Regions from separate parts of the Niveibacterium microcysteis genome, predicted to be linked through region 1. Evidence: predicted binding sites of a transcription regulator. Region 1 holds the regulator's gene; each other region holds the start of a gene.
The links. Region 1 encodes sigma-54, which starts transcription at its own class of promoters, with help from an activator protein. Its sites were predicted from a motif close to TGGCACGCTTNCTGCTNA; they were not measured.
Positions count from the first base shown of each region.

Region 2: JY500_RS18475 (PEP-CTERM sorting domain-containing protein) is a predicted target of sigma-54. The motif match lies at 1,920-1,937, and genes of this name have one in related genera.
Region 3: JY500_RS04215 (PEP-CTERM sorting domain-containing protein) is a predicted target of sigma-54. The motif match lies at 6,670-6,687, and genes of this name have one in related genera.
Region 4: flgB (flagellar basal body rod protein FlgB) is a predicted target of sigma-54. The motif match lies at 4,787-4,804, and genes of this name have one in related genera.

Region 1 is NZ_CP071060.1:152,928-160,859, forward strand. Features, by position in the region: gene JY500_RS00670 (protein-disulfide reductase DsbD) at 1-727, opposite strand, end outside; gene cutA (divalent-cation tolerance protein CutA) at 739-1,086, opposite strand; gene JY500_RS22360 (PsiF family protein) at 1,199-1,663, opposite strand; gene hprK (HPr(Ser) kinase/phosphatase) at 1,735-2,679, opposite strand; gene ptsN (PTS IIA-like nitrogen regulatory protein PtsN) at 2,666-3,133, opposite strand; gene hpf (ribosome hibernation-promoting factor, HPF/YfiA family) at 3,251-3,574, opposite strand; gene JY500_RS00700 (RNA polymerase factor sigma-54) at 3,586-5,055, opposite strand; gene lptB (LPS export ABC transporter ATP-binding protein) at 5,072-5,794, opposite strand; gene recX (recombination regulator RecX) at 5,781-6,230, opposite strand; gene recA (recombinase RecA) at 6,251-7,273, opposite strand; gene JY500_RS00720 (LON peptidase substrate-binding domain-containing protein) at 7,409-7,932, shown strand, end outside.
Region 2 is NZ_CP071060.1:4,051,452-4,059,383, reverse strand. Features, by position in the region: gene JY500_RS18485 (magnetosome magnetite crystal formation protein family) at 1-185, opposite strand, end outside; gene JY500_RS18480 (CbbQ/NirQ/NorQ/GpvN family protein) at 178-981, opposite strand; gene JY500_RS18475 (PEP-CTERM sorting domain-containing protein) at 1,083-1,889, opposite strand; gene JY500_RS18470 (M48 family metallopeptidase) at 2,336-3,496, shown strand; gene JY500_RS18465 (TIGR00266 family protein) at 3,550-4,212, shown strand; gene JY500_RS18460 (TIGR00266 family protein) at 4,224-4,904, shown strand; gene JY500_RS18455 (TIGR00266 family protein) at 4,922-5,929, shown strand; gene JY500_RS18450 (alpha/beta hydrolase) at 5,978-6,664, opposite strand; gene JY500_RS18445 (pyridoxamine 5'-phosphate oxidase family protein) at 6,772-7,386, shown strand; gene JY500_RS18440 (cytochrome C oxidase subunit IV family protein) at 7,393-7,710, opposite strand; gene JY500_RS18435 (cytochrome c oxidase subunit 3) at 7,707-7,932, opposite strand, start outside.
Region 3 is NZ_CP071060.1:901,228-909,159, reverse strand. Features, by position in the region: gene JY500_RS04235 (alpha/beta fold hydrolase) at 1-595, opposite strand, end outside; glycine riboswitch at 671-758, shown strand; glycine riboswitch at 778-881, shown strand; gene gcvT (glycine cleavage system aminomethyltransferase GcvT) at 983-2,074, shown strand; gene gcvH (glycine cleavage system protein GcvH) at 2,204-2,584, shown strand; gene gcvP (aminomethyl-transferring glycine dehydrogenase) at 2,807-5,722, shown strand; gene JY500_RS04215 (PEP-CTERM sorting domain-containing protein) at 5,806-6,453, opposite strand; gene JY500_RS04210 (hypothetical protein) at 7,654-7,932, shown strand, end outside.
Region 4 is NZ_CP071060.1:2,003,680-2,011,611, forward strand. Features, by position in the region: gene JY500_RS09100 (RNA polymerase sigma factor FliA) at 1-404, shown strand, start outside; gene JY500_RS09105 (flagellar motor protein) at 419-1,159, shown strand; gene JY500_RS09110 (peptidylprolyl isomerase) at 1,495-1,971, shown strand; gene motD (flagellar motor protein MotD) at 2,111-2,938, shown strand; gene JY500_RS09120 (flagella synthesis protein FlgN) at 2,989-3,465, opposite strand; gene flgM (flagellar biosynthesis anti-sigma factor FlgM) at 3,494-3,799, opposite strand; gene flgA (flagellar basal body P-ring formation chaperone FlgA) at 3,948-4,649, opposite strand; gene flgB (flagellar basal body rod protein FlgB) at 4,862-5,269, shown strand; gene flgC (flagellar basal body rod protein FlgC) at 5,285-5,692, shown strand; gene JY500_RS09145 (flagellar hook assembly protein FlgD) at 5,707-6,399, shown strand; gene flgE (flagellar hook protein FlgE) at 6,419-7,654, shown strand; gene flgF (flagellar basal-body rod protein FlgF) at 7,726-7,932, shown strand, end outside.

The DNA of each region.
Region 1 (7,932 bases):
TGCCCAGCACGTAGACGCCTGCCAGGGCGGTTGAGCGCGCACGGGTCACGTGTGCGCCCTGGCCTACGATGATGCCGGAGAGGATCGGCAGCATTGGCAGCATGCAAGGCGTGAAGGCAAGCAGCAGACCGGCACCGAAGAAGCTCAGCAGGATCAATGAGAGCTTGCCGGTGCTCAACAGCCCAGCAAGACGCCCGCTCTCGTCCGCGGTGACCGGCACTGTCGCCGCGATCGCGGGCGCGGTGGCAGCCGGGGCGGGTTCGTCACGAGCACCGAGCTTGCCAAGCGCGCGCGACAGCAAGCCGCCACCTTCGGCGCCGCCGAGCGTCACCAATGTCGTTTGCGGTGGGTAGCAAACCCCCACGTCTGCACAGCCTTGGTATGTAACGCTCAGCTGTTGTCCGTTGCCGAGCGCTCCGGACGCAACGGGCACCGAGACTGCGAGGTCGCCGCGGAAAATCTCCACTTCACCGAAGAACTCGTCCTGCTTTCGCTCGCCGGCAGGGTAGCTGGCGGGTGCGAGCGTCAAGGTAGCGTCCTTGGGCTCGAATGCGAACCGATGCTTGTAGAGGTAGTAACCCTTCTCGATCGCAAAATGCAGCGAAATCGTCTTCGAGTCCTTGGCTTCGGCCGTGACGCCGAACGCCTTCTCGGGTTCCAGCAATTCCGGCGCCGCAAGGGCGCTTGTTGTGAGGCAGCAAAGCAACAGCGAGATCAGGAACTTCATCGGTCGTGTTTCTAGAGCCCGTCGGGCAATTGTTCGTCAGGTTCGGTCATCGCGACCACCCATTGCAGGTAGGCCGCGGCGCCGCGATTTGCTTCAACTGCGAGAATCTCTGGCACCTCATAGGGGTGCTCGGCTAGCAACGTTGCTTCGAGCGCCGCGTAGCGGGATGCGGCGGTCTTGATCAGGACCGGCACTTCCTCTGCCTGTTCGACGGCGCCTTGCCAGCGATAGATCGAACGAATCGGCGCAAGGATGTTGACGCAGGCGGCGAGCCGACGTTCCACAAGACGCTGCGCGATGCGTTCTGCCGTCGCCGCGTCAGGAAAGTTGCACATCACGATCAGCACAGGCTCTGTCATGGCCTTACCCCTGAGGACTCCGCCTCTGAATTCTAGCGGCAGCGGCCAGCCGCGCCTTGGCTCCAAACAAAAACCCCGCCTAAGGGCGGGGTTTGGTCGCAGCGGCGAGGGTTCAACCCTTAAGGCATTCGCTCATGAACTTCTTGCGGTCGTCACCCGTCTTGCCGGTTGCCTTTTCGTTGCAGACTTTCATCTTGTCTTGCTGAGAGGTGCTGGACTTGGCGTCCGCTTTCGCATCGGCGGCGGGCGCGCCAGCGGGTTTGGCGCTGAGGCAGTCGCTCATGAACTTCTTGCGTTCATCGCCCTTCATGCCCGTCGCCTTTTCATTGCAAACCTTCATCTTGTCCTGCTGGGCGCTGGGTGCCTTGGCATCGGCTTCGGCGGCAGCGGGCTTGGCGCTCAGACAGTCGCTCATGAACTTCTTGCGCTCATCGCCCTTCATGCCGGTCGCCTTCTCGTTGCAGACCTTCATCTTTTCCTGCTGCGCAGTCGGCTTCTTCGCCTCGTCGGCGGCGTGGGCGGGGAGCAGGGCGAACTGCGCGGCCAGAGCTGCAGCCAGGATCACAAGCTTATTCATGCAAGGCCTCCGGAGGAGAGATTGGGGTAGAGCCGCCACCGATGTGGCGGAAGGAGATGCGAGCGTTCGGGCTACAGGTCTTCTTCGTCGAGATCCAGCGCAGAGCGTTGGCGATCAACGAATTCCTGCATCGAGTCTATGCCACGTAACTGAAGAATGGTATTTCGCACCGCCGCTTCCAGCAACACCGCAAGGTTGCGGCCGGCGGCAACCGGCAGGGTGACGCGGCGAGTCGGCACACCGACGATATCCTGCATGTCGTCTTCCAGCGGCAGGCGCGGCATCTGCGCGCTTTCGCCGCGGATCTGGCGATGCAGATGTACCACCAGCTTGAGCTTCATCTTCCGGCGGCATGCGGTTTCGCCGAAGATCGTGCGGATGTTCAGGATGCCGAGGCCACGGACTTCCAGGAAGTCCTTCAACATTGGCGGGCAGCGCCCTTCCAGCACACCTGGCGCGATGCGCGACACTTCGACCACGTCGTCCGCGACGAGACCGTGACCGCGCGAGATCAGTTCGAGCGCAAGCTCGGATTTGCCGGCGCCGGAATCGCCGGTGATCAGCACGCCGAGCCCGAGCACATCCATGAACACGCCGTGCAGCGAGGTTTTCTCGGCAAGGTTGCGCGCAAGATAGGTGCGCAGCGAATCGATCACGCGGGCCGTCTCGGCCGAGGTCGTGAACATTGCGACGCGTGCGCTTTCGAACGCACTCTGGATCAGCGGCGGCACTTCACATCCGTCCGCCACGATCATCGCTGGCGGGTGCGCCAGCAGGATGCTTTCCAGCTGATGCTGTACCTTGTCGCGTGCCTGGCGACGAATCCAGCCCAGCTCCGCCTCGCCCATCACCTGAATGCGGTTCGGGTGGATGATGTTGAGGTGGCCTACCAGCTCGGCTGGCCACACTTTCTCGTTTGGAACCTGAACCTCGACATCGAGCGGGCCGGCGAGATGGCTCAGGCCGAGCCGGTCGCGGTTGTCCTCGTAGATCCGGGCGACGCTAGTTCGCCGCATTCGGGTTCCAGTTCACGAACAGGGTGTGGGCCTCGGACGCATCACTGGCCTGCGCCAGTGCATCGCGGAAGCTGCGGTCGGAGAACATCTGTGCGAGCTCCGATAGCAGTCGCAGGTGGTGCTCGGTGGCGCTTTCCGGCACCAGCAGCACGAACATCAGATTCACCGGCTTGCCGTCCGGGGCCTCGAATGGCACGGGCTGCGCAAGGCGGATGAAGGCACCGACGGCGTCGCGCAGGCCCTTGATACGGCCGTGCGGAATCGCAATGCCTTGTCCAAGGCCGGTGGAGCCGAGCTTTTCACGCGTGAAAAGCGCGTCGTAGACGGCGCTGCGCGCGAGTCCCTGATGGTTTTCGAAGAGCAGGCCAGCCTGTTCGAAGACGCGCTTCTTGCTGCTCGCCTCAAGATCGACGAGCACATTGGACGGCGGCAGCAGCGGGGCGATGAGATTCATGCTTGGGGTTCAGAAATGCACTGCGCGCCCGAAGGCGCGCAGATCCGGGGTCAGCTCATGTTCGGCGCGGGGGCTTTCCGCAAGCTTACGCGCCGGGATTCACTAGAGCGACCGTGATTACGATTCTGCAGATTGGCGCTTGTGCGCCTCGTGGCCGTGATCGTAGGACTTTTCCTTGTGCTTGAGAACCTGCCTGTCCAGTTTGTCCGTCATGGCGTCGATTGCGGCATACAAATCTTCGTCAATGCTCTCGACGAAAATGTCCTTGCCGCGTACATGTACCGTCACTTCCGCCTTTTGCTTCAGCTTTTCCACCGACAGGATCACGTTAACGCTCGTGACGTGATCGAAGTGGCGAATCACGCGATCCAGTTTCGATGTTACGTAGTCGCGGAGCGCGGCGGTAACTTCGAGATGGTGTCCGGTGATGTTCAGGTTCATGATTTATCCTCTCAGATCATCTTGCGCTGGCTGACCGGCGGGATGTTGAGCGACTCGCGGTACTTTGCGATGGTTCGTCGCGCAACGACAATCCCCTGCTGGCCGAGAAGCTCGGCAATCCGCGCATCGGATAGCGGTTTTTTGCGATCCTCTGCCGCGACCAGCTGGCGAATCAGCGCACGAATCGCCGTAGCTGAACACGCGCCGCCAGAATCCGTGGCGACGTGGCTGCCGAAAAAATACTTCAGTTCAAGGATACCTCTTGGCGTGGCCATGTACTTCTGCGTGGTCACCCGAGAGATCGTCGACTCATGCAGATCAAGCTGCTCCGCGATTTCGCGCAGTGTCAGCGGACGCATTGCCACGTCCCCATAATCGAAGAACTGCCGCTGGCGGTCAACGATTGCCTGGGATACCCGCAGGATCGTGTCAAACCGTTGCTGCACGTTCTTGATCATCCAGCGTGCCTCCTGCAACTGCCCGGCCAGCGATCCGGCCGAGCCGCGGTTCTGCTGCAGGATTCCGGCGTAGAGCTGGTTGATCCGCAGCTTGGGCATCGCGTCCGGGTTCAGTGTCGCACTCCAGTGGCCGCGCACCTTGCGCACGATCACATCCGGGATCACATATCGCGTCTCGATTGCGGCAAACCGCGCACCGGGGCGCGGATCGAGGCTGCAAACGAGCTGGTGCGCCTCGCGCAGCGTTTCGTCGCTGCAACCCAGATGCCGCTTGAGTCGCACGAAATCCCGCGCGGCCAGCAGCTCCAGATGCTGCTCAACGATGATGATCGCGGCTTCACGCGCAGCGCTCTCAGGCAGCAGGCGCAATTGCAGCTTCAGGCATTCGCCTGGCGAGCGTGCGCCGATGCCCGGCGGATCGAGGTTCTGCAGGTGCGCGAGGGCGATCTGCAGCTCGTCGACGTCAACTTCAAACTCGGGCGGCAACAGCTCCAGCAGTTCGTCGAGCGGCTGGGTCAGATAGCCATCGTCGTCGAGCGCTTCGATCATGAAGCGCAGCAGCGCGCGATCGCGGTCCGACAGCGGCATCAGGGCAACTTGTTCATCCAGGTGGTCGCGCAGGCTCGTCTGCGCAGCACGGAATTCCTGGAAATCCGTTTCGTCGTCATCGTCGCGATTGCCGCTGCCGCCACCTTCGCCGGACCACTCGGTGGGGCCGTCGTCATAGCTGCCGGCATCGTCGAAGCTCGGCTCGCTCGGTTCGGGCGAGGTCTCGGCCGCTTCGGCCGCCGCATCGTTGGCGGTGTCGGTGCGTTCGTCGCCGCTCGGCGTGGTGGCGGATTGCCCCCAGGCTTCCGGGTCCGACTCGGCGTCTTCGCGTTCGAGCAAGGGGTTCTCGAGCAGCATGCGCTCGATTTCGCTGTTGAGCTCCAGTGTCGATAGCTGCAGCAGCTTGATCGACTGTTGCAGCTGCGGGGTCAGCGCGAGCTGCTGGGAGATGCGGAGCTGGAGCGAGGGCTTCATCGTGGGGGTTGCGCGATCAGAGTCGGAAATGCTCGCCGAGGTAAACCTCGCGAACCTTGTCGTTCTGGACGATTTCGTCGGGGCGGCCGCTGGCGAGCACCACCCCTTCGGTGATGATGTAGGCGCGGTCGCAGATGCCCAGCGTCTCGCGCACGTTGTGATCAGTGATCAGCACGCCGATGTTGCGATCCTTCAGGAAGCGGATGATCTTCTGGATATCGATCACCGCGATCGGGTCGACGCCGGCGAAGGGTTCGTCGAGCAGGATCACCTGCGGGTTGGTGGCCAGCGCGCGGGCAATTTCAACCCGCCGCCGCTCGCCGCCCGAGAGGGACATCGCGGTTGCATCGCGCAAGTGCGTGATGCCCAACTCGCCCAGCAGCTCATCGAGCCGCGCGGCGAGTTTGTCCTTCGGCAGCTTCTGCAGTTCAAGTACCGCGAGGATGTTCTCGGCCACCGTGAGCTTGCGGAATACCGAGTTTTCCTGCGGCAGGTAGGACAAGCCCAGATGCGCCCGCTTGTGGATCGGCAGGTGGGTGATTTCCTTGTCGTCGAGGGTGATCGTGCCGCCGTCGGCACGCACCAGGCCAACGATCATGTAGAAACACGTCGTCTTGCCGGCGCCGTTGGGGCCGAGCAGGCCGACCACCTCACCGCTGCCGACTTCGAAGCCGACATCGCGCACGACAGTGCGTGCCTTGTAGCGCTTGGATAGACCGCCTACCTTAAGCAGACTCATCGAACGGCTCTTTCAACACTTTTCTCACGACCTCCGCGGAAAACCCGCGGGCGGTCAGAAAGCGCGCCTGGCGCGCCCATTCCTTTGCATCGCCCGGCGTACTGCCGAACTTGCGCGCCCACACTGCACGGGCGCGCTCCAGTTCTGTCTCGCCCAACTCACTCGCCAGCGCTTCGGAGATCGTTTCCGGATCCACGCCGCGCTGTGCGAGTTCATGCTGGATGCGTCGCTGGCCGAGCCGGCCGGCACGGCTGCGCACGTAACTTTCGGCAAAGCGGCTGTCGGACAGCAGGCCCAGTTCGCTCATCCGGTCGAGTACCGCTTCGACCGCGTCCGGCTCACCGTGCGCGGCCAGCTTGCGCGCCAACTCGGCCCGGCTGTGTTCGCGCTGCGCCAGCGTTCGGAGCGCGCGGGCCTTCAGCTCGTCGCCGCTCATCGCCAATGTGCCTCGTTGGTTCAGGCCGCGGCGGCTTCCCCAGCCGGCAGTTCAGGCAGGCCCAGTTGTACGCGGATCTTGTTCTCGATTTCGCGTGCGGTTTCCGGGTGCGAGCGCAGGAATTCGCGCGCGTTGTCCTTGCCCTGGCCGATCTTCTCGCCGTTGTATGCGTACCACGCGCCGGACTTGTCGACAAAGCGCTGTTCGACGCCCATGTCGATGATCTCGCCTTCGCGCGAGATGCCCTCGCCGTAAAGGATGTCGAAGTGCGCTTCCTTGAACGGTGGCGCGACTTTGTTCTTCACGACCTTGACCTTGGTCTCCGAGCCGATGACTTCGTCGCCCTTCTTGATCGTGCCGGTGCGGCGGATGTCCAGACGCACCGAGGCGTAGAACTTCAGCGCATTGCCGCCGGTGGTGGTTTCGGGGTTGCCGAACATCACGCCGATCTTCATGCGGATCTGGTTGATGAAGATGACCATGGTGTTGGTGCGCTTGATGTTGCCGGTCAGCTTGCGCAGCGCCTGCGACATCAGGCGGGCCTGCAGGCCAGGCAGTTGATCGCCCATCTCGCCCTCGATTTCGGCCTTCGGCGTCAGTGCGGCGACCGAGTCGATCACGACGATATCGACGCTGCCGGAACGCACCAGCATATCGGCGATCTCAAGCGCCTGCTCGCCGGTATCCGGCTGCGAGATCAGCAGGTCGCCGACGTTGACGCCCAGCTTCTGCGCGTAGGACACGTCGAGCGCGTGTTCGGCGTCGATGAAGGCGGCCACGCCACCCATCTTCTGCATCTCGGCAATCGCCTGCAGCGTGAGGGTCGTCTTGCCTGACGATTCCGGGCCGTAGATCTCGATCACGCGGCCACGCGGCAGGCCGCCAATGCCCAGCGCGATGTCCAGCCCGAGGGAGCCGGTCGACACCGCCTGGATGTCCGATTCCACTTCGCCATCGCCCATCCGCATGATGGAGCCCTTGCCGAACTGTTTTTCGATCTGGGCCAGCGCGGCCTGAAGTGCTTTCGCCTTGTTGTCGTCCATGGGGTTTCCTCGATTCGTTGGAAACGATTATGGCACAGAGATTGCGTGCGTCTCGGTCGGGCGCGTGCAGGAAAACATGGCACACTTCCGCCACTTCACCCGGCGCGCGTTTCGCGGGCCCGCGAGACCAATCCGATGCCCGAACTGCCCGCCGAACTGCCTCTGTTTCCCCTGCACACCGTACTTGTCCCCGAAGCGCGATTGCCGCTCAAGGTATTCGAGGTGCGCTACATGGACATGGTCAAGGCGTGCATTCGGGACGGCAGCAGTTTCGGCGTCTGCCTGATCGAAGAGGGCGAGGAGACCGGCGCGCCGGCAACGCCCGCCCAGGTCGGCACGAGCGCGCGCATCGTCGAGTGGGACATGGATCAGCCCGGCATCCTGCAGATTGTGGTGACCGGCGAGCGCCGGTTCCGCATTGCGCAGGCCGTCGCCCAGCCCGATGGTTTGCTCAGGGCTGTAGTCGAGTGGGTGCCGGAGCCGGAAGTGCAAGCGCCGCCCGAAGCGCTGGCCGATACCCTGCCCTTGTTGCAGGCGGTGGTTGCCGACGCGGGTGAAAAGGCGATTCCGGCGCCGCATCGTTTCGACGACGCGGCATGGGTGGGGTACCGCTATACCGAAATCCTGCCGATTCCGGTCAAGGCCAAACAAAAGTTGCT
Region 2 (7,932 bases), 930 kb from region 1:
GCTTGCTCCAGATGGACTCGCGCGACCGGATGCGCGCTGGCGCGCCGCCGCCACCAGAGCCAGGCGAGCACCGCGAAGGCGAGGCCCGGGGCAAGCATCAGGTTGATCAGGTACAGCGCCTCGGCGGCAACGGCGAGCGGGCGGGGATCATCGGCGTCGCGCATCGGCACGTTGGGCTCAGGCACCGAACGTCGCGGCGACGACTTCCATCAAGGCTTCGGCGATTTCGCGGTCGTCCGTCAGGCTTTCGACGATTGCGGCACGGCAGGCCACCAGCGGCGCGACGCCAGAGCCGATCAGGCGTGCGGCGTAAACCAGCAGGCGTGTCGATACCGCCTCTTCGAGGTCGACGTCCTTGAGCGTACGCAGACTGCCGGCGATGGAGACCAGGCGGCGCGCGAGCATCGGATCGCAGGCGGTTTCGCCGGTCAGGATGCCGATCTCGCGCTCTGCGGTCGGGAAGTCGAAGGCGAGGCTGACGAAGCGCTGGCGCGTCGAGGGTTTCAGGCTCTTGAGAAAGTTCTGGTAGCCCGGGTTGTATGACACCACCAGCATGAAGCCGGGCGGCGCTTCGAGCTGCTCGCCGGTGCGCTCGATCGGCAGCACGCGGCGATCGTCGGCGAGCGGGTGCAGCACCACGGTGGTGTCCTTGCGCGCCTCGACCACTTCGTCGAGGTAGCAGATACCGCCTTCGCGCACCGCGCGGGTCAGCGGGCCGTCACACCACACCGTCTTGCCGTCGCCGATCAGGTGGCGACCGACGAGGTCGGCGGCCGACAGATCGTCGTGGCAGGCCACGGTATAGAGCGGCAGGCCCAACTTCGCGGCCATGTGCGCGACAAAGCGTGTCTTGCCGCAGCCGGTCGGCCCCTTGATCAGCACCGGCAAGCGGTTGCGCCAGGCTTGCTCGAAGAGCGCGACCTCGTCGCCGCTGGGGGCGTAGTAGGGAAGCGTGGCTTCCGTTTCGATGCGTGCGTTCATGGGGCGCAGCATCGGCCGCGCGCCCCGGTGCTTCCTTGATTCGCGGCAATTTGCGCGCGGCGGGCGCCGCGCGCGGGGTGACGATCAGACGGTATGCCGGCTCACACTGAACGCCGACGGCGACTCAGTGCCAGTGCTCCGAGTGCGCTGCCGACCAGGGCGAGGCTCATCGGTTCGGGCGTGGGCAGCGGCGGATCGGCCTTGATCACATCGTTGCCACACAGCATTGCCCACTGCACATCAAACGGCAGGCCCCAGTCGGCGCCGAACAGCGCACGCGGAATCGCGGCCTCGATCATGTAATGCGTGTCGGTGCTGTACTTGCCGTAGCCGGTGACTGCACCGCCGGTTGCGATTTGGCCGCTGCCGACCAGCGTGCCCGCCTTCACCGCGACCGGGTCACGCCCGCGTGCATAGCTGCTGTTCTGGTTGTCCCACAGGCCGAAGTACCAGCCGTTGGCGGCGTCGCCGACGCGGTACAGCGATCCGACCTGGATCGTCGGGCGATAGAGGCTGCCGTTCGCGTTCTTGATCACGGTGGTGGTGAAACCGTATTCGAACTTGCCGTCGCGGCCGAAATCGATCAGGAAGTCGCCCGGTGCGTAGGTGTTGTTGCCCATGCGCGTGGCGGGGTTCAGGCCGGTGATGAGGCCGAGGTAGAGGTAGGTGGCGTCGTAGTCGACGTACAGCGCCTCGGCGTCGTAGGCCTGCCCGCCGTAGCCCGGGTCGAGGTAGCCGCTGCTGTTGCGTGTCCAGTCTTCCACCGTATAGCCCTTGACGCTGGCGCCGGGGGTCATGGTCGCCTTGTTGATCGACCAGTCGGATTGAAGGTTGCCGTCGATGACATAAGCGGCGGCAGAGTGCGAGACGAGGGCACAGCAGAGCAGGGTGAGTGCGCGGAATGACATGGTGAATCCACTTTGTCGTGATGTGCTGCACCAGCAGCAATCGTGCCAGTTCAACAAAAACGTAGATTCGGCTGGGCGATCAGGCGACTTTGATAGTTCTGTCGACAGGAACAAATTCACGATTCGGCCGGTGCGCCGTGATGTTTGGCACACCACCCGGTCGTGCTGGCTGCCCAGAGGGCCCATTCGCTTGATCAAGCGCAGTTTCAAGCGGGCCAAAGCTGTAAGAAAATGCGACTTCGATAATTTTGGCGATTTTGGTTGGGCCGCAGCGGAAATCGTGCGCGCTTACCCAAATTGCGCACGCCGTTTGCCGAGCGCGCGCTGCGATTTTGCTTGGCTTGTTCTATGGTTTCCGCCTGAAGAGCTGTCGTGGCTCCTGCCGCGATCTCCGTGGCAAGTGCAGTCGGCGGCACAAGTAAAACAAACAGGAATCGACGCTTCAGATGACTGCCGATCGCGCATTCGACGCGCAAGCCTTCAACGAAAACCTGCCCGGTGGGCGCTGCGCCGGGCGGCTGGCGGTGCGCGCCGGCCAGCTTCACTTCGAGGGCGCCGGCGAAGCGGTGGATCTGCCTCTGGCGGGCTTGCAGCTCAGCCTCGGTGGTGCGAGCGATCGCCTGGTCTTCATCACCCATCCGGCGCTGCCGGCGTGGCAGCTCTATACCAGCGACCATGCATTGCTGGCGGAATCCGCGCTGGCCGAACACCCGGCCGTGCAGCGCCTGCGGCAGCATCGTCGCAAGCGCCGCTTGCTCGGCTGGGGCAGTCTTGCCACGGTGCTGGGCCTGATTGTCTTGCTGCCGTTGGCGCTCTACTTCTCGCTCGATGGTCTCAGTGCCGTGGTGGCGCGGCGCCTGCCGGCCGATTGGGAGCAATCGCTCGGCGAGACGGCGATCAAGCAGTTCCGCGTGCAGAAAACCTTCATGCCGGACAAGACGGCCGAGGCCTTGCTCAAACCGCTGGTGGCACCCCTGGTGGCGCAGGCCGGTGACCGCTATCGCTACCACTTCCACGTGATCAACGACCCCAGCCTCAACGCCTTCGCGCTGCCGGGCGGCGAGGTCGTGATTCACTCCGGGCTGATCCTGAAGGCGACTTCGCCCGACCAGCTGCAGGGCGTGCTCGCGCATGAGATCTCGCATGTGACCGAGCAGCACGGCCTGCGCTCGGTGATCAAGAGCGTCGGCGTCTATGCGGTGGCGCAGGCGCTGATCGGCGATGCCTCCGGCCTGATTGCCGCCGTCGCCGGTGCGGCGCCGATGCTGATCAACCAGAAGTATTCGCGCGACTTCGAACGCGAGGCAGACCGTGCCGGCTTCGACCTGCTGACGCGTGCGCAGATCAACCCGGGCGGCCTGATCGGATTCTTCCGCACGATTCGCGAAGAAGAGCGCAAACAGCTCAAGCAATTGGGCGACGCCGATGCGCAGGATGCTGCGCGCGGCGCGATGGCCTACCTCGGCACCCACCCCGACACCGATGAGCGCATCGCCAAGCTGCAGGCTCGGCTGGCGAAGCTGCCAGCCCAGACCTGGCGCGACGATCGCGCGGCCTTTGCGGCGCTGAAGGCGCAGGTTCAAGCGTTTGTGAATACCCCGGAATGAATGCCGGCGCCGAATGAGACGCCTGGCCAGTACAACCACGACGAAAGACGACGATGAAAGCGGAAATCCGCGGCAGTGATGCTTTTTCCTATGTCGACCTGACACTGGAGCCCGGCGACAGCGTGGTCGCCGAATCCGATGCGATGAGCAGCATGTCGGCCGACCTCGACTTGCAGGCACGCTTCAATGGCGGCTTTTTCGCCGGCCTGCTGCGCAAGTACCTCGCCGGCGAGACGCTGTTCGTCAACGTCTTCAAGAACAACACCAAGCGCCCGCGTTCGCTGACGCTGGTGCAGCCCACACCGGGCGGTATCCGTGCGCTGGAACTGCACAACGACACCTTCTACCTGCAGCCCGGCGCCTATCTGGCCAGCACCGAAGGGCTCAAGCTCAGCGTCGGTTTTGCCGGCTTCGTGTCGTGGATCGCCGGCGAAGGGCTGTTCCGCACTGTCGTGAAAGGCAGCGGCACGCTGTGGTACGGCGCTTACGGCGCGCTGCTCGATAGGGAGATCGACGGTGAGTACATCGTCGACAACAGCCACCTTGTTGCTTACGAACCGGGGATCAAGTTGCGCCTGCAACTGGCCGGCGGCATCTTCTCCAGCCTCTTCGGCGGCGAAGGGCTCGTCACGCGTGTCAGCGGCAAGGGCCGCGTGGTGATCCAGACGCGCAGCCTCTCCGGCCTGACCGGCTGGATCAACCCGAAACTGAGCTGAGCGAGGCGCGCATGCAAGTCGAATTCATTCATCGCCCGGGCAATACCGCAGCAACGCTGCTGCTGGCCGCAGGCGAGAGCTGCACGACCGAATCGGGCGCGATGATCGCGATGAGCGGCCAGCTCGATATCGAAACCACTACGCACAAACGCGGCAAAGGCGGGCTGCTGAAGGCGGCCAAGCGCTTGTTCGGTGGCGAGTCGTTCTTCCTCAACCACTTCACTGCGCGCAGCGGGCCCGGCGAAGTGGTATTGGGCACGGCACTGGCCGGCGACATGATGGACTACACGCTGGATGGCGATGCGCTGCTGGTGCAAGCCGGCTCGTTCGTCGCCTGCGAGCAGGGTGTCGACATCGATACGACCTGGCAGGGCTTCAAGAACCTGCTGTCGGGCGAAAGCCTGTTCTGGCTCAAGCTCTCCGGGCGCGGCAAGGTGGTGCTGAGTTCCTTTGGGGCGATCTATCCGATCGAGGTCGACGGCGAGCACATCGTCGATACCGGCCATATCGTCGCCTTCCAGGAGACGCTGGAGTTCTCGCTGACCAAGGCGGGCAAGAGCTGGCTGCATTCGATGCTGGGTGGCGAAGGCCTCGTCTGCAAGTTCAAGGGCCGTGGCACCGTGTGGTGCCAGTCGCATAACCCGGGCAGCTTCGGCATGTCGCTGCGCCCGACGCTCAAGCCGCGCAAGTAACAGGAAGGGGACACGAGATGTCATTCAAAGTGAGCGTGACCGGTTACGCCGTGGCGGATGTTGCGGGCGCCCAGGCGGCATTTGCCACGGCGTTCAAGATCACGCCGGAGAAGGCTGCCGAGGTGCTGGCGACGCTGCCGCGTGCGATCAAGGTGGACCTCGACGAGGCTACGGCCCAGCGTTACTGCGCCGCGTTGCTGAAGATGGGGCTGACGGCCGTAGCTGCGCCGATGCAGCCTGCCGCACTGGCGGTACTGTCGCCCGCACCCGCACCCGCACCCGCACCCGCACCCGCACCCGCACCCGCACCCGCTGCCGTTGCGCCCGCAGCGGTGATCGAACCGGAAGCGGAGCAACCCGGTTTCAAGTTTGCGATCGAGGGTGCGCCTGACTTTGCCTTCCTCACCGTGAAGCTGCCGGCCAACCACACGATCAAGGTGGAAGCTTCGGCGATGGCGACGATGGACACCCACATCCGCATGAAGACCAAGCTCGGTGGCGGCCTCGGGCGTTTCATCACCGGCGAATCGATTTTCATCAACGAGTTCAGCGCCGAGAAGGTGCCGGGTGAAATCGGCATCGCGCCGGGCGCGCCCGGCGACATCGGGCATGTCTACCTGAACGGTGACGTGATCTACCTGCAGAACGGCGCCTTCGTCGCGTGCGACCCGGATGTCACGATCGAGAGCAAGTGGCAGGGTTTCACGAAAGGCTTCTTCTCGGGCGAGAGCTTCTTCCTGATCCGCGCATCGGGCACTGGTGATCTGTGGTTCAACACCTACGGCGGCATGATCGCGAAGGATGTGGATGGCGAATACGTCGTCGACACCGGCAACATCGTGGCCTTCACCGAGGGGCTCAACTACAGCGTCGAGAAGTTCGGCGGCTACAAATCGCTGTTCTTCTCCGGCGAGGGCTTTGTCTGCCGCTTCCGCGGCAAGGGCCGGGTGTGGATCCAGACGCGCACTTCCGGTGCGCTGCTCACCTGGGCGCAGCAGTTCCGCAAGGCCAAGAGCGCCGACTGAGCGACCAAGGCGGGTGGGGGCGACCCCGCCCGCGTTTCTTGTGCTGCTTCAGGCCCGCTGCGCGGTCTGCCAGCGTGTCGTGAGCCAGGCGCCAATCGCGCGGATCTCGTCAAGGCAAACCGAGTGCGGCATCGGATAGGTGCGCCATTCCACTGCGTAGCCCTCAGCCTGCAAGGTGTCGCGCGCCGCTTCGCCAAGTCGCAACCCAACCACGTCGTCCTGCGTGCCGTGCGCCGCGAAGATCGGCGTCGACCGGTTCGCCTCGGTCAATGAGTCGAGCAGCAACTGGCGCGCAGGCAGGTAGGTGGACAGTGCAATCACGCCAGCCAGGGTCTCCGGGTGCGACAGCGCCGCGGTGTAGGCGATCGCGCCACCCTGCGAGAAACCGGCCAGCACGATGCGGTGCGTCGGCACGCCGCGCGCGTTCTCGCGGGCGATCAACGCGCGCACAGCCTCACACGACGCACGCACGCCAGCTTCGTCCACATCGCGCGTGCTGCCGTCGAGGTACTTGATGTCGTACCACGCGCGCATCAGGTAGCCGCCATTGCAGGTCACCGGAATCACCGGCGCGTGCGGAAACACAAACCGGATCTTTGCATTGCCCGGCAGGCCCAGTTCCGGCACCACCGGCTCGAAATCGCTGCCATCGGCACCCAGCCCATGCAGCCAGATCACACTGAAATCAGCCTCGGCGGCAGTTTCGACTTCAAGGGTAGGTAGAACGTCGGACATGGTTGGGGCTCGCGCGAGTTTGAGTTTGTGTTGGGTGCAGCTTAACGCGTTAGGTTCGGTCGTGCGGACTCACGGATAATCGTGCCTCCTGCCACTGGAGCCGACCGATGACGCAAAGTCTCGACACGATCGATACCGTGGAACAGTTGAACGCGCTGCTCGGGCCTGTCAGCGACATTTCGATACGCAAGGAGTTGCCGCGCATCGTGCCGGCCTACCGCGCGATGATTGAGGCGTCACCCTTCGCGATCCTGGCCACCAGCGGGCCGGGTGGACTGGATGCTTCTCCGCGGGGGGATGCACCGGGTTTCGTGGTGGTTGAAGACGAGCAGACTCTGCTCTTGCCCGAACGGCGCGGCAACAACCGCGCTGACAGCCTGCGAAACCTGATCGCAGATCCGCGCATGGCCTTGCTGTTCCTGATTCCAGGCGTGGGTGAGACCCTGCGGGTGAATGGTCACGCAAAGATCTCGGTCGCGCCGGACTTGCTGGCCCGCTTCGTGGTCCGAGAGCAGATGCCGAAGTGCGTGCTGGTGATTACCGTCGAGACGGCTTACTACCAGTGTTCGCGGGCGATTGTCCGTTCGCAGCTTTGGACCGCGCCGCCCGCCGCCGGGGTGCCAAGCGCCGGCCAGATCAATGCACAGATTACCGGCGGCGCGATCGATGCCACGGAGTTCGATCGCCTTCAGCCGGCTCGGATTCAGGCAACGCTCTACTGATCTCGGTCAGGCGGAGAGGCTCGCGCGCCACCCGACGGCAATCAACGCGATCACCAGCAGCAGCCAGCCGAGCACCGCCGCTTGCCAGCGCAGGCTGACATGGCGCAGCACCATGAATTCGCGCGCCACCAGCGTGCCCTTGATCAGCGTGACGAGCGCGAGCACGACCGCCACCGCGCCTTGTGCGCTGACGATCATCACATGACCGCTGCGGCAGACTTCGCGGTACTTGCCGTCCCATTCGCCAAGCGCATAGGTCACCAGCGTGGCGAGCAGCAGCAATGCGAAGGCGATGTCCTCGCGATGGATTGAAGGTGCTTTCATCGCAGCACGTACACGAGGGGGAAGAGGACGATCCACACCAGGTCCACCATGTGCCAGTAGGCGGCGCCGCTTTCCAGCCCGTTCATGTGTCCGCTGCGATAGGCGCCGCGTCGGGTTTGCAGAAGCAGCACGACGAGCACCGCCAGGCCCAGCAGCACATGCATGAAATGGAAGAAGGTGAGACCGATGTAGAACATGTGGAAGCGGTCGGACGAGAGCGAA
Region 3 (7,932 bases), 750 kb from region 1:
CCTCACCAACATGACGGGCGAGGAACTCAGCGCGCTCCGGTGACAGACGCGGATTCTCGAAACGCAACTGGCGCGCCAGACCGGAGAAGTCCGGGTAGCTGCGAAATCGCTCCGGCTCGCGCAACTGGTGCAGCCATTTTTCGAGGCGACCAGGGGCGTCCTCCGGTTCGGCGTCGCGCAGGCCGAAGGCATCGAGGGACGCGACTGCGCGCACCCGGTTTGGCCGCACCCCGGCATACATGCAAACAAGATTGCCGCCGAGGCTGTGGCCGACCAGGCGCACCGATTCTTCCGGGCTGTAGGCCTGCAGCAAGGCGTCGAGATCACTGAGGTAGTGCGCAAAGAGGTAGCTGTCGGCGCTCCACGCGCTCTCGCCGAAACCGCGCAGGTCCGGCGCGATCACATCCCAATCGTCCGCCAGTGCATCGACAAGGAAGTGGAAGGACGCCGACACATCCATCCAGCCATGCAGCAGGAAGAGCTTGCGCGCTCCGGTACATGGCCAGCGCCGCACATGCAGGCGCAGACCACGCACATCGAGCCATTCGCTATGCGATTCACGGCGCGGCATCCACGGCATTGCAGCAGTCGGCATGGCGAGTTCCGTGCGCGAAAAGCGTAAATGTTATCAGCAGGTTGCCGTGCCTCAGCCCTTCCGGTAGAGTCCCGCCCCTGTCGCTCGGGAGAGCGCCTGCCCCGTGCAGGCCGCCGAAGGCGTAACCCCGGAACCGCTCAGGTACAAAGGACCGACGACACGCGCAGCGCGCGCCGCTGCGTGGAACACAATCTGGAGAGCAGGCGCGGCATCGACCGCGCCCACCGAAGGGGCAGCATGCCAGGCGGCATGTAATCTCTCAGGTACCAAGGACAGATGGGGCCCGCCGCACAGCGCATCGTGCGGCGGGCCCTTTTGCGTTTTTGGACTAACCTGAATTTGCCACCTTATTTAGCACCTTAGTTGCCAACACTCCGGGAGCCTCACTTGGGCAAGCAGACACCTCTTTTTGACCTCCATGTGGCCGCAGGCGCGAAGATCGTCGACTTCGCCGGCTGGGACATGCCGATCCACTACGGCTCCCAACTTGAAGAGCACCACCAGGTGCGCCGCGACGCCGGCATGTTCGACGTCTCGCACATGCTGCCGGTGGACGTTTCCGGCGCCGGTGCGCAGGCCTTCCTCAGCAAGCTGCTCGCCAACAACATCGGCAAGCTCACGCTGCCTGGCAAGGCGCTGTACTCCTGCATGCTGCAGGACGATGGCGGCGTAGTCGACGACCTGATCACCTACTTCTTCGCGCCGGACGACTACCGCATCGTCGTGAACGCCGGCACCGCCGACAAGGACATCGCGTGGATGCGCACGCAGGCGGCGAAGATGGGCGCCAACGTCACCATCGCGTCGCGTCGCGATCTGGCGATGATCGCGGTGCAAGGCCCGAATGCGCGCGCCAAGGCCTGGGCAGCCCTGCCCGGCTCGCAAGCCGCCAGCGAGGGGCTCAAGCCCTTTCAGGCCGCGAAGTGGAATGGCGGGTTCGGCGAAATCATGATCTGCCGCACCGGCTACACCGGCGAAGACGGCTTTGAACTGATCGTGCCGGCGCAACGCGCAGCCGAGATCTGGAAGGCGCTGGAAGCTGCCGGCGTGAAGCCGATCGGCCTGGGCGCGCGCGACACGCTGCGCCTGGAAGCCGGTATGAACCTCTACGGCTCGGACATGGACGAGACGAAGAACCCGCTCGAATCCGGCCTCGCCTGGACGGTGGACTTCACCGAGGGTCGCGACTTCATCGGCCGCGCCGCGCTCGAAACCTACGATCGCAGCAAGCAGTTGGTGGGTCTGTTGCTCGAAGACCGCGGCGTGCTGCGCGGCCACATGCGTGTCGTCACCCCGCATGGCGAGGGCGAGACGACCAGCGGTTCGTTTGCGCCGTCGATGAACGCCTCGATCGCGTTCGCGCGCGTCCCGGCCGCGGTGCAACTGGGCGACACCGTGGAGGTCGACATCCGCGGCAAGCTGCTGAAGGCGCGCGTCACCAAACTCTCGTTCGTGCGCAACGGCAAGGTACTGGCCTGAGCGACACGACTGCCGGCAGATTCAGACGATGCATCGCGATGTTTTGACTTCATCCCGGTGCGCAAATGAAGGCTGCGGCGACACTTGATTGGCTTTGAACATCTGAACTTCACTCACAGGAGCGAACACATGAGCACCCCGACCAGCCTGCGCTACACCGAATCGCACGAATGGGTCCGCATGGAGCCGGACGGCACCGTGACCGTCGGCATCACCGACCACGCGCAGAACGCACTGGGCGATGTGGTTTTTCTTGAGCTGCCGGATGTCGGCCGCACGCTTAAGGCCGGCGAGAACTGCGCCATCGTCGAATCGGTGAAGGCTGCGTCCGACATCTACGCCCCGATCGCGGGTGAAGTGATCGAAACCAACCAAGCCGCGGTGGATGCTCCGGAATCGGTAAACGCCGACGCCTACGCCGCGTGGCTGTTCAAGCTCAAGCCGGTGAATGCGGACGACGTGGCGAAGCTGCTCGACGCCGCGGCCTACGACAAGATCGCCGACGCCTGATTTACGCGTATCGATCTGCTGCGCGATCCAATCACGGGCCTGCGATGCTCGCCGTACTCAAGTACGGCTGCGCTTCTCGGCCCGAGCTTGGGTCGCTCGCGACGATCGCTTCGCGCAAATCCGCGTTTCTGAGCACGCGATCTACCCTGATTGCCGGCGCCCAAAAGAACAACACACCGCGCCTCTGCCCCGACCTGTACCGCATCCTGACAGAGCCAGACCATGCTGAACCTTCCGCTTTCCGCGCTTGAACAGCGCGATGACTTCATCGGCCGCCACATCGGCCCCGATGCCGCCGAGACCGCCGCGATGTGTGCCGACATCGGCGCCGCGTCGCTCGCCGCGCTGATTTCCGAGACCGTGCCTGCCGGCATCCGCCTGGCTGCGCCGCTGCCGATCGCCGCCGCCGTGCCCGAGCACGAAGCGCTCGCCAAGCTCAAGGCCATTGCCAGCAAGAGCGTGCTGAAGCGTTCGCTGATCGGTCTGGGCTACTACGACACGATCCTGCCCAAGGTCATCCTGCGCAACGTGCTGGAGAACCCGGGCTGGTACACCGCCTACACGCCCTACCAGGCCGAAATCGCACAGGGCCGCCTCGAAGCGCTGCTGAACTGGCAGCAGATGGTGATGGACCTCACCGGGCTGGAACTGGCGAACGCCTCGCTGCTCGATGAAGCCACCGCCGCCGCCGAAGCCATGGCCATGGCGCGCCGCGCGTCGAAGTCCAAGTCCAACGCCTTCTTCGTCGACAGCGCCGCCTTCCCGCAGACCATCGACGTGGTGAAGACGCGCGCCAAGTACTTCGGCTGGGATCTGGTCTTCGGCACCGCCGAGGAAGCCGCATCCGCCGACGTGTTCGGCGCGCTGCTGCAGTACCCAGACAAGACCGGCGCGGTGCGTGACCTCACCGCCACCATCGCCGCACTGAAGGCCAAGGGCGCGCTGGTGGCCGTGGCGTCGGACCTGATGGCGCTGGTGCTGCTCAAATCGCCGGGCGAAATGGGCGCGGACATCGCGCTGGGTTCGGCGCAGCGCTTCGGCGTGCCGATGGGCTTCGGCGGCCCGCACGCCGCCTTCTTCGCCACCCGCGACGAGCACAAGCGCTCGGTGCCGGGCCGCATCATCGGCGTGTCGGTCGACGCGCGCGGCAAGAAGGCGCTGCGCATGGCGCTGCAAACGCGCGAGCAGCACATCCGCCGCGAGAAGGCCAACTCCAACATCTGTACCTCGCAGGTGCTGCTGGCCAACATGGCTGGCATGTACGCGGTGTATCACGGGCCCAAGGGCCTGCAGACCATCGCCTCGCGCATCCACAAGCTCGCTGCGATCTTCGCCGCCGGCTTGAAGCAGGCCGGGTTCAAGGTGCTGGGCAGCCAGTTCTTCGACTCCTTCGATATCGCCACCGGCGCACAGACCGCGGCGATCAATGCTGCAGCGCTGGCCGCCGGCTACAACCTGCGCCAGGTTTCGCCCTCGGTGCTGGGTGTGTCCTTCGATGAGAAGACCACCCGCGCCGATGTGCTGACGCTGTTGAATGCCTTCGCCGAAGTGGGCCGGCTCGCCAATGTGTGCGAACTCGCGCGCGCCTTCGATGAATCGGACCTCGCCGCGCTGGAGCAGAGCTGCGCGATCCCCGCGTCGCTGCTGCGCACCGATGCCATCCTCACGCACCCGGTGTTCAACAGCCACCACACCGAGCACGAGATGCTGCGCTATCTGAAGAAGCTGCAGAACCGCGACCTCGCGCTCGATCACTCGATGATCTCGCTGGGCTCCTGCACCATGAAGCTCAATGCCACCAGCGAAATGATCCCGGTCACCTGGCCCGAGTTCGGCGACGTGCATCCCTTCGTGCCGCGCGAGCAGGCTGCGGGCTACCTCGAGATGATCGAAGGCCTCGCCGACTACCTGCGTGCCGTCACCGGCTTCCCCGCGATCTGCATGCAGCCGAACTCCGGCGCGCAGGGCGAGTACGCCGGCCTCGTCGCAATCCGCCGCTACCACGAGTCGCGCGGCGACGCGCACCGCAACATCTGCCTGATCCCGAAGTCCGCCCACGGCACCAACCCGGCCACCGCGCAGATGTGCGGGCTGGACGTGGTGGTGGTCGACTGCGACGAGAACGGCAACGTCGACGTCGCGGACCTCAAGGCCAAGGCGGAACAGCACAAGGACAACCTCGCCGCGCTGATGATCACCTACCCCTCGACGCACGGCGTGTTCGAGGAAGCCGTGAAGGACATCTGCGCCACGGTGCATGCCTTCGGCGGCCAGGTCTACATGGACGGCGCCAACCTCAACGCGCAGGTCGGCCTCACCTCGCCCGCCACCATCGGCGCCGACGTGAGCCACATGAACCTGCACAAGACCTTCTGCATCCCGCACGGCGGCGGCGGCCCCGGCATGGGCCCGATCGGCCTCGCGGCGCACCTCGCCCCGTTCATGGCCGACCACGCCGTGAAGCCCACCGGCGCCGACGCGCGTTCACACGCCGGCCAGGGCGCGGTCAGCGCGGCGCCGTTCGGCTCGGCCAGCATCCTCACCATCTCGTGGATGTACATCACGATGATGGGTGGCGAAGGGCTCAAGCAGGCGACCGAGTACGCGATCCTCAACGCCAACTACGTTGCCGCCAAGCTCGCGCCGCACTACCCGGTGCTCTACCGCGGCACGCACGGCCGCGTCGCGCACGAGTGCATCCTCGACATCCGCCCGATCAAGGCTGCCACCGGCATCACCGAGGTCGACATCGCCAAGCGCCTGATGGACTACGGCTTCCACGCGCCCACGATGTCCTTCCCGGTCGCCGGCACGATCATGGTCGAGCCGACCGAGTCGGAATCGAAGGGCGAGCTGGACCGCTTCATCGCCGCGATGACGCAGATCCGCGAGGAAATCCGCAAGGTCGAACAAGGCACCTGGCCCGCAGACGCCAACCCGCTCAAGCACGCCCCGCACACGCAAGCGGACGTGATGGTGGCGGAGTGGTCACGCGTGTATTCGCGTGAAGAAGCGGTCTTCCCGCTGGCTTACGTTGCCGAGAACAAGTTCTGGCCGAGCGTCAATCGGATCGATGACGTGTATGGGGATCGGAATTTGTTCTGTGCGTGTGTGCCGATGGAGGAGTATTCGGCGTAATTGCCGGAGTGCTTCTGCTGGCGCTGTGACGAGAAGGGCCGCCCGATGGGCGGCCCTTCTTCTTGGAACGCTTCGGCAGCACTTCAGTCCTTGCGCCTACGCACCGCAACACCCACTAGGAAGGTAATGCCGAGCGACATCATCGCGAAAGGAGTTGGCTCCGGCACAGCCGAAACTGTCATTGAATAGGCCAGATCACTTGTTGGTATCCAGACAAACCTGTCCGACGGCCTCCCCTGCAATGCCCCCACCCCGAGCGAAACCAGACTCGCTTCTCGGTCGGCGAAGTAAATGTACTGTGGAGCCCCAGAGCGCAATTGCAAGGTCAACGCAAAGCGGGAATTCGACGGCAACGCCAGTGCCGGAGAAAAATCCACTCGCCGAGCAAAACCCTGAATCACGCCATCCGTGGCACTGAACTCTTTTGAAAAGAGCGTAGCGCCCAGAATGCTCTGATCAGCAATTCCATAACGGCTCCACTCGCGAATGCTCGCAACGTACGACACCCCGGCGGTATCTGGAACAAAGAAGGAGAAGGACTCGACTTCAATCGCTCCGTTTTCGGAGAAATCGAATAGTTGCGCGGCTCCAGATTTGTTTAGTGACGAAAACGCGCCCGTCGAGAGTTTCCATTCATTGACAGCTCCCCCCACCGGCGCGCTATAGGTTGTCGACGCGCTTGCGGTACCAATGGTGCCAGCAAGCAAAATGCCCACCAAGATCATTCTCATCTGCACACATCTCCTTCGACGTTATTGTTGGACTTCCAACTGCGAGCCAGAGCCGCACCCAATACAAAGACGGCGGTCGCGCAACGATATGTCGCCCTCATGGGGCCATGGACACGTTCCAGCCGACGAAACCGCGAGCACACAACCAACGAACGCGCGTTTCATCACGACTCCAAGAGTAGCGAATGCACCTATCAATTCGCGGCACCCTGCTATGACGCACAAATTATGCCAATCAGGAAATCGCGCGCACTTGCGGCCCGAGACTTGGCACGAAAACAGGTTGATGTAAGTACTCCCGACATCGACGATCGCATAGCGCCGTGAGGCGCGTAGATTGGGTTGAGCGCAGCGAAGCCCAACGCCTCCGCAACCGCCGCAGCATGGCAACGGTGCGTCGACCGGGGTCCCGCCCCCGGCGGGCGTCTTACTTTCTGGCAACGGCACCAGAAAGTAAGCAAAGAATGCCGCCCGGCGTTCGCGGTCAGGCGCTTTGCGCCTGACTTCCCTCGCATGCTCGCGAAGTCGGGCGGCTGCGGAACTCGGCCCTGCGGCCTCAGACAGTCCTCGCCGTCGGCGCTGCGCGCCGATGCCCCTCCCCCGCTGCGCTACTCGGCGCTCTCGACGGGACCCAAGATCAAAACCGTCGCCATTTTCGCGCACCGTGAATTTGCAGAGAACGGTTGATGGTCGGCGCTTTTCTTCCCCCCTCTGAAACGCCGAGCAGCGCAGAAACATCGGGTTCCGACATGCGTAGCATGGCGGTGGCGAGGACTGTCTGAGCACCGAGCGCAGCGAGGGCGAGTTCCGCAGCCACTCGATGGTTCGAGCAGCGCAGGGCACCCCGACAGAGTCGGGGCGTTGAAGCGGGGCGACTTTCTTTGGGTACTTTCTTTGTTCGCACAAAGAAAGTACCCCGCCCGCCGGGGCGGGACCCGGCTTCAGCGGGAAGGCCAGCGCAAATTGCCTGCGCCATTCGCAAGCCGAAGCGTTGGGCTTAGAGATAGGCCAACGCTAGCTAACAACACCGCAGAGCCTTCCGTTTGAGCCCGCTCAACTCATTCTCACCGCTGAGAAAAAATAGCACCCCCCACTTGGTACGCTGGCAAGTACAACGAGCCGCCGCAAGAGCGGCCGACCAGCGCCGTGCCGTCCGACCGGCAACGGCCATAACGCCGCGCTGATGAAAGCTGTTTCGCCATGACTGATGTCGCCCGTGTTTCCGCCTTTGGCCGCCAGGCCGCCAACGTGGGCCGTGCCCTGCCCTTTTCCGAAAGCATCGGGTCGCCGGACGACCTGCCCGAAGCGCTTGCCGCAGCCCTGAAGACCGCGCTTGGCGCGGAGGCCGATGCGCTGCAATTGATCATCCACTCGCCGGCATTTGCCACCGTAGGGCAGAGCAGCCCGGAGAATGTGTTCGCCTTGACGAGCACGCGCTGGATCCTGGTCGCTAAGACGGCCACTGGCACCGTGACGAGC
Region 4 (7,932 bases), 1.9 Mb from region 1:
CCGAAACGCTTGGCATGACGCTGGCCGACTATCAGAAGATGCTGCAGGAAGCGCGCGGCTATCAACTGGTCTACTTCGAGGATTTCAGCGACGAGGAGGAAGAAGACTTCCTCGAGCGCCATGTCGCCGGCAATGAGGCGGATCCGCTCGACATGCTGGAAGACAAGAAGATGCGCGAATCGCTGATCAAGGCGATCGACGATCTGCCCGAGCGCGAGAAGATGGTGATGGGTCTGTACTACGAGGAAGACCTGAACCTGCGCGAGATTGGCGAAGTGCTCGGCGTTTCCGAATCGCGCGTCTGTCAGTTGCACAGCCAGGCGATCGCACGCCTGCGCTCGCGCATCTCGGGCCAGGTGCGTAGCCATGCAGCCAGTGCGCGCGGACGCCGCGCGTCGATCTGAGCGGAGCGCGCGCCGTGGATAAGATCAGCATCCTCGGCCTGTTTGTCGGCTTGACGGCTATCGTCGGCGGGCAGGTGCTCGAAGGCGGCCACATCGGCTCACTGGTCCAGCCCACGGCTTTCCTGATCGTGATTGGCGGAACGCTCGGCGCGGTGATGCTGCAAAGCCCATTCACGGTGTTTCGCCAGGGGCTTCGGATGGGCGCTTGGATCTTCGTGCCTCCGGTTCCGCCGTTTCGCCGTGTCATCGAGCAAATCGTTTCCTGGAGTGGTATCGCACGCAAGGAAGGCCTGCTGGCGCTGGAAGGGCAGGCGATGGGGCTGAAAGACAGCTTTGCCGCCAAGGGCTTACAGCTGCTCGTCGATGGTGTCGAACCGGAACGGCTTCGCGAGGTGCTCGAAGTCGAAATCGGCGCCTGGGAGCAGCAGATGAAAACCAGTGCCAAGGTGTGGGAGGCCGCAGGTGGTTATGCGCCGACCATCGGTATCCTGGGTGCGGTGATGGGTCTCATCCATGTGATGGAGAACCTTTCTGACCCTTCAAAGCTTGGCGCGGGCATTGCGGTGGCCTTCGTGGCGACGATCTATGGCGTCGGCTCGGCGAACCTGATCTTTCTGCCGATCGCGAAAAAGCTTCAGGCGCACATCGCGCAACTCGTCGCAGTGCGCGAAATGCTGGTCGATGGCCTGGTTGGCATCGCCCATGGCGATAATCCGCGCATTATCGAAAGCCGCTTGCAGGGCTACGTTACGTGAACATTTGCATGAGTGTTCTGGCACGCAGTCGTGTCGCGGGCACGTAACCGCAGGTCGATCGCACTTTTCTTTGGGTGATAATGGCCGTCTGGTGCCGATGTGTGCTGGGTGCCTGACCTTGTCCCCGACCTTAGTTAAACACTCTGATGACCACAAAACTCTCGCTGGCAAAATCAATCTCTGCGTTCTTCCTCCTTTCGGTCCTGTCAGCGTGTGGGGGCGGAGGGGATTCGGCCGGCGACAATTCGTCGAACCAGCCCACAACTCCGCCCGCAACGTCTTGTAGTGACGCCGGGGTTGCAGCTTCGAACTCAAGTGCATTTCCGACTGTATGTATGCTTACCAGCAGCGGAGAAATGGTGTTTGAGCTCTACCCTGCGAAGGCTCCAGCTACCGTCGACAATTTCCTGAAGTATGTGGCGGCGGGTTTCTATTCCGATACGGCGATTCACCGGATCGTGCCTTCGTTTGTCTTTCAAGGTGGCGGCTACACCAGCGATCTGAAGGCTAAAGCACCGCTCTACGCGCCGATCGTGCTGGAGAGCAACAATGGTTTGAGCAATGTTCGCGGTACCTTGGCGATGGCTCGGACTGATCAGCCCAATTCAGCGACCTCGCAGTTCTTCGTCAATACAGCCGATAACCTTGCCCTCAACTATGACCCGTCTGTAGTTGTGGCGAACGGCTATGCGGTGTTCGGAAAGATCATCTCTGGTGTCGCGGTGATGGATCGTATCGGAGTCAGCTTGAGCGACGCCTCCGGCGTACCTATTGCCGGTATCCGGGTCTATTGGGTCAAACAGCTCAAATAATTAGCGAGTTTGGGAAATAGACATCGAACGGGTCGCCGTCTGGCGGCCCGTTTTTCTGTGGCGCATTGAGTTCGCGAGCATCAGGAATCGGGCGGGCCTGCCGTTAATTGGCTAACAACTGAAACTTTGGACCTTAGCCATGGCCGGTCGTCGCAAGCATGAGGAAGAGCACGAGAATCACGAGCGGTGGCTCGTCTCGTACGCAGATTTCATTACGCTGCTTTTTGCGTTCTTCGTGGTGATGTACGCGTTGAGCTCGATCAACGAGGGCAAGTACCGGGTGCTCTCGAACTCGCTTGTGAGCGCTTTCCGTAATGTGACGACGAACGCCGACGGCATGCAGATCGTGCCGCGCGCGTCGATTGCGGGGGCGGTGCCGCAGCAGGCGAAAGTGCAAAAGTCGCCCGCCGAGAGCGAGGCGCGGGTGCAGGCGCGTCAGCAGATGCACAGCATGGCGGAACAGGTCCGGCGCGTGTTGGAACCGCTGGTGCGCGGCGGCCAGGTGTCCGTGAATGAGGGCGCACATGGCATCTCGATCGAGATCAATGCCAGTGCGCTGTTCAATCCGGGTGAGGCCTACCTTGGGAGCGACGCGGTGCGTGCGCTGCGTGCCGTGGGTGAGGTCTTGGCACAGGGCGACTTCCCGATCCGCGTCGAGGGGCATTCCGACAACATTCCGATCGCGACCGCAGCGTTTGCGTCGAACTGGGAACTATCGTCGGTGCGCGCGAGCTCGGTGGTGCGCTTGTTCATCGATACCGGTGTCGACGCGCGTCGGCTTACGGTGGCGGGCTACGCAGATCAGCGACCGATCGCGGATAACAGCACAGCCGACGGACGCCAGCGCAACCGCCGGGTCAGCATTCATGTGGAATCAATGTTGCCGCCCAGCGCCGAAACGCCGGCGGTGGGGCCGGTGACACCCAATCCGGGTGGCGCGGCGCTTGGCGCTACGTTGCCGGAATGACTTGATCGTTCAGAGGGCCGAAAGGCCGGTCAGCAGGCTGGCTGGCCGGTTCATGCTTGGCCGAAGAGCCGACCGCCTGGGCGCGTTGAGGTGATGCCGCCGGCGTCGTAGAGGCTCGGGCCGGTGCTCGCGAGCAGCACGCTCATCGCTTGCTGGTTGGCGCGCAGCTGGTCACGGATGAACTCGCCATTGCGCAAATTGAGTTGCTGCGCACGTGCGGCGAGGTCGAGATAGTGCCGCCATGCACGCTGGGTTTGTTCGGGAAGCTGCGCGGTGAATTCGGCCATTTGGCTGGCCCGCGCGTCAATGCCGGATCGACTGAGCAGCAGCGCCCTTGCGTTCTCCGCTTGTTGCAACTGACGTACGGCAGCGGTTTTGTCTTCCGCCAAGCCCAGCAGGGCTTCGACCTGGCCGGTGACAAGCAACTCGTGCTCGTCTTCCAGCAGGCGCACAAACCGCTCCAGCTGGCCGGAAACTTCAGCCAGCAGAGCGGAAAACTGGGCTTGGAGCAGGGCGGTCGGGTTCAAGCGCTATGCAGACTTGTCATGCGCGCCGTCAAGCTTGGCGCGGCTGGGACTGCAGCATCTGACGGACGCTTTCGATCAAGCCATCGGCCACCTTTTCCGGATTGACACGGAAACGGCCGTCGGAGATTGCTTGCTTGAGCTCGCTCACCTTCGCGGCATCGACTTCAGGCACGCCGGCGAGCGTACCTTCCAGTTGCTGCAAACGCGATGCCAAGGGTGATACGTCGACCTTGGAACCCGCGTCGGCGCTGGGTTTTGCCGCGCTCTCGCGAGTGCCTCGCGCCTTCACGTCGCCGGCATTGCCGACGGACTTATACGAACCTTCGATCTTCATGATGTCGCTCCTGTTTTCGCCTGTTCGAACACCTTGCGGGCAGGAGCATGCTCCGTTTGCAGGGTCTTCTTCGGCTTGTTGTCAGGTTTAACGGCGCTATCTCACGGAACTTTAACCATTTTTCATCATTGCGCCGACGCGCTGCGTGTTACTGGCCGACATCGACCCGGCCGCCCGAGCGAGCGATGCCTTGGAGTACGCGGCCAGAGTCGAGCCGGACCTGAACCGGCTGCCCGTCCGCGGCGGCAGTGAGGGCAATGCCTTCGTTGCCCACCTGGAAGCCCGGCCCATGGGATATGACCTGAACCCGCTGGCCGCGTTCCACTGCTTGCACCACCAGAAGCTGGTTGCTGCGTAGCGCAGTGCCACCGGGTACCGCCTGCCGCAACGTCCGCCCGACCGCTTGGTCCGGGCGGGTGAGGGTGCCTGGCGGCAAAGCCGCGACGTCGCCGCGACGAACTTCCCAGTCCTGGGCGCCGAGTACGCTGCCGGCGGCAAGCGGGTGGGCCGCAACCAGGTAGTCGTCCTCAACCCGCACCCGCGCGGGAATGAACAGCGTCCAGGCCGGCTGTGGACAGCGCACGCCCACGGTGGTGTGTCCCCAGGCGCGCTGGCCGCTCGGCAAGAAGGCTTGCGGCGCATCGCAGGGTTTCGCGTTGCGGGGGATCGCAGCGTCGGCGATCTCGACTGTCACGGCGCCGCTGTTGCGCGATGCCTCGCGCATCAGAAACTGGGTCACCGCTTCGCGCAGGGCCGCCTGCGCAGCGCTTGACGGTGTATCCGTTCGGGCCGGTGAAGCGAGCAGCAGCAAGGCGGTGAGCAGGATGGTTCGGACTGGCTTCGCGAGCATGGCGCGATTGTCACACGGGTCGCGTTTGCCGTGATGGCGGCAAGGCTTGCCGGCAGCGGCGGCAGCATGCGCACGAATTGCCGCCTGAATCGGGGTCTTTTCGGCGCAAGGCCGCGAGGCGGCTGCGCTGAGAATGCTGGCACGGAAGCTGCAAAGGGATAGGCGGGTGTTTCGGACCGCTTCCCGCAGACCGGGCCACCAGGAGATTTGCGATGACCATGACCGCTCTAGACCGCCACCTTGGGTTCCAGCAAGCCGCGCTGAACACGCGGGCGTATCGCCAGGAGTTGCTCGCGGCCAACATCGCAAACGCCGATACCCCGCACTACAAGGCGCGGGACATTGATTTCAAGGAGGCGCTCATGGGCGCACTGGATGGCAAGGTCAAACCGCTCGCGCTGACGACAACCGCGCAGCGGCATATCGAGGGTGGCGCCAAGGCGCCGCTCGCGCCGTTCGTCAAGTATCGCCAGGAAGAGCAGTCGGCGGTCGATGGCAACACGGTGGATATGGATGTCGAACGCTCCGCGTTTGCAGAGAACGCCGTGCAGTACGAAGCGAGCCTGACCTTCATCAACGGCCTGCTGCGTTCGATGCAGCAAGCGATCCAGAACCAGTAAGCGCGGGCGGCCATCATGAGCATGCTCAACGTCTTCAACGTCGCAGGATCCGCCCTCAGCGCCCAGTCGGTACGCCTCAACGCGGTCGCGAGCAACCTCGCCAACGCTGAGAGCGTCGTGAAGTCCGACGGCCAGCCCTATCGCGCCAAACAAGTGATCTTTGAGGCGACGCCGATGGGCGGCAACGGCGCAATGGGTGTGCACGTAAAGCAGATGGTGGAGTCGGCTGCGCCGTCCCGCATGGTGTACGACCCGAAGAACCCGGCTGCGAGCCCGGAAGGTTATGTGCAGTTGCCGAACGTCGACGTGGTTGAAGAGATGGTCAACATGCTGTCGGCCTCGCGCTCATACCAGACCAACACCGAAGTGATGAATACCGCCAAGACCTTGATGCAGCGGACGCTGCAAATCGGTCAGGGCTAAGCAGGAGCTGACAGATGTTTATCTCGAATAACACCACGAGTGGCGCAGGCGTCGTCAGTTCGGATCTGCTCAACAGCCTCAACGGCACGACGAAGAAGAGCAGCACGAGCACCGATGCAGTCTCAGAGGATCGATTCCTGACCATGCTGACGACCCAGCTGAAGAATCAGGATCCGATGAATCCGCTGGACAACTCGCAGATGACTTCGCAGCTTGCGCAGATCAGCACGGTGGATGGTTTGAAGAAGGTGAACAGCACACTCGAGTCGATGCTGGGCACCTTCCAGACCAACGAGACGATGCAGGCGGCAGCAATGGTCGGCCGTGGCGTGCTGGTCGATGGAAAGGGCCTTCAGCTCTACAACGGTCAGGCACTTGGTGGCGTGGAGCTTGCCTCGGCGGCGGACAAAGTGAAGGTTTCGATCGTGGATTCGAGCGGCTCAGAGGTCGCCAATCTGGACCTCGGCGATCTCGATGCGGGATCGCATGTCTTCACCTGGGACGGCAAGACCAGCGCAGGGGCCGATGCGGCCGCCGGCAACTACACGATCAAGGTCAGCGCCGTGCAGGGCGACAAGGCTGTCGAGGCCACGGCTCTGCAGCTGGGCACGGTAAGCAGCATCGTGCGTGGCGCGAAGGGTGTGGATATTGAAGTAGGCCGGCTCGGCATGTTCTCGATGTCGGATATCAAGCGGATTCTGTCCTGAGCGGGCAAGGAGAAGGACCATGGCATTCCAGCAAGGCCTCAGCGGGCTTAACGGCGCATCCAAGGCGATCGACGTCATCAGCAACAACGTCGCTAACACCAGCACGATCGGCTTCAAGAGCGCGCAGACCAAGTTCAACGATGTCTATGCCGCAGCACTCAACGGCTCAGCAGCCGGCGTGCAGGTGGGTATCGGCGTGAACGTCGGCGCAGTGGCACAGCTCTTCAACCAGGGCAACATAACGCCGACCGGCAACCCGCTTGATCTGGCGATCAACGGCAACGGATTCTTCCGGGTGCAGCAGCCTGGTGGCACGATCTCCTACACCCGTAACGGGCAATTCGAAATCGACAAAAATGGTTACATCGTCAATTCCGCTGGCTATCGCCTACAAGGCTACCCAGCCAACTCTCTTGGCGTTATTTTGCCGGCAACGCCAACTGACATTTTTCTGAACACGGCGGACCTTCAACCGAAGCAGACCGAGTCGGTGAAGATGGGTATCAACCTCGACTCGCGCCAGGCCGTCCCTACGGTGCCATTCACAAGCACGGCCGCTGCGCCGCTTCCAGACCCACTTTCGTACAACTCGTCAACATCGGTATCGATCTTCGATTCGCTCGGTAACTCCCACATCTACACGATGTACTTCGTGAAGACCGGCGGAGGCAACTGGGACATGCACACTTCGGTTGATGGCGCGGTTACAACAGGGCCAACGCCGCTTGCTTTCGATTCCTCTGGCAAGCTAACGACGGTTATGCCAATTGCCATGACGGCCACGATTGCAGCGTCGTTTGGTGCCATTTCGCCGATTTCGTTTGATCTGGATTTCACTGGCACGACGCAGTACGGCAGCGCGTTCGGCATCAACCGCCAAGTGCAAGACGGTTACGCGTCTGGGCGTCTTTCGGGCGTCACGATCGCGCAGGACGGGACGCTGCAGGGCCGCTACAGCAACGGCCAGTCGAAGATCCTCGGCCAAACCGTGCTGGCGAGCTTCGCCAACCCGAATGGCTTGCTCTCGCTCGGCCAGAACCTGTGGGGCGAGTCGCCCGAATCGGGTCAGCCGCTGGTTGGTAGCCCGGGCTCCGGCAGCCTTGGCCTGGTGCAGGCCGGTTCGGTGGAGGAATCGAACGTCGATCTGACCGCAGCACTGGTCGATCTGATCACCCAGCAGCGCAGTTACCAAGCGAATTCGCAGTCGATCAAGACGCAGGATCAGATTCTGCAGACCCTGGTCAACCTGCGGTAAGGGTCGGCTGAGGGGGGGTTGTGACCCGCACGTAGCCAAAGCAGTCAAGCCAACGGAAACGGAAACCACAAATGGACCGTGCGATCTATACAGCGATGACCGGCGCCAAGAGCACTTTGCTGCAACAGGCATCGGTTGGACACAACCTCTCCAACGCCACCACCGACGGCTTCCGTTCGGAACTGCATCGCCTGCGGGCGGTGCCGGTCCAGACGCAGGCCTTGCCGTCGCGCGCCTTTGTTGTCGACGCGAGTGTGGCCAACGACTTCACCCCTGGC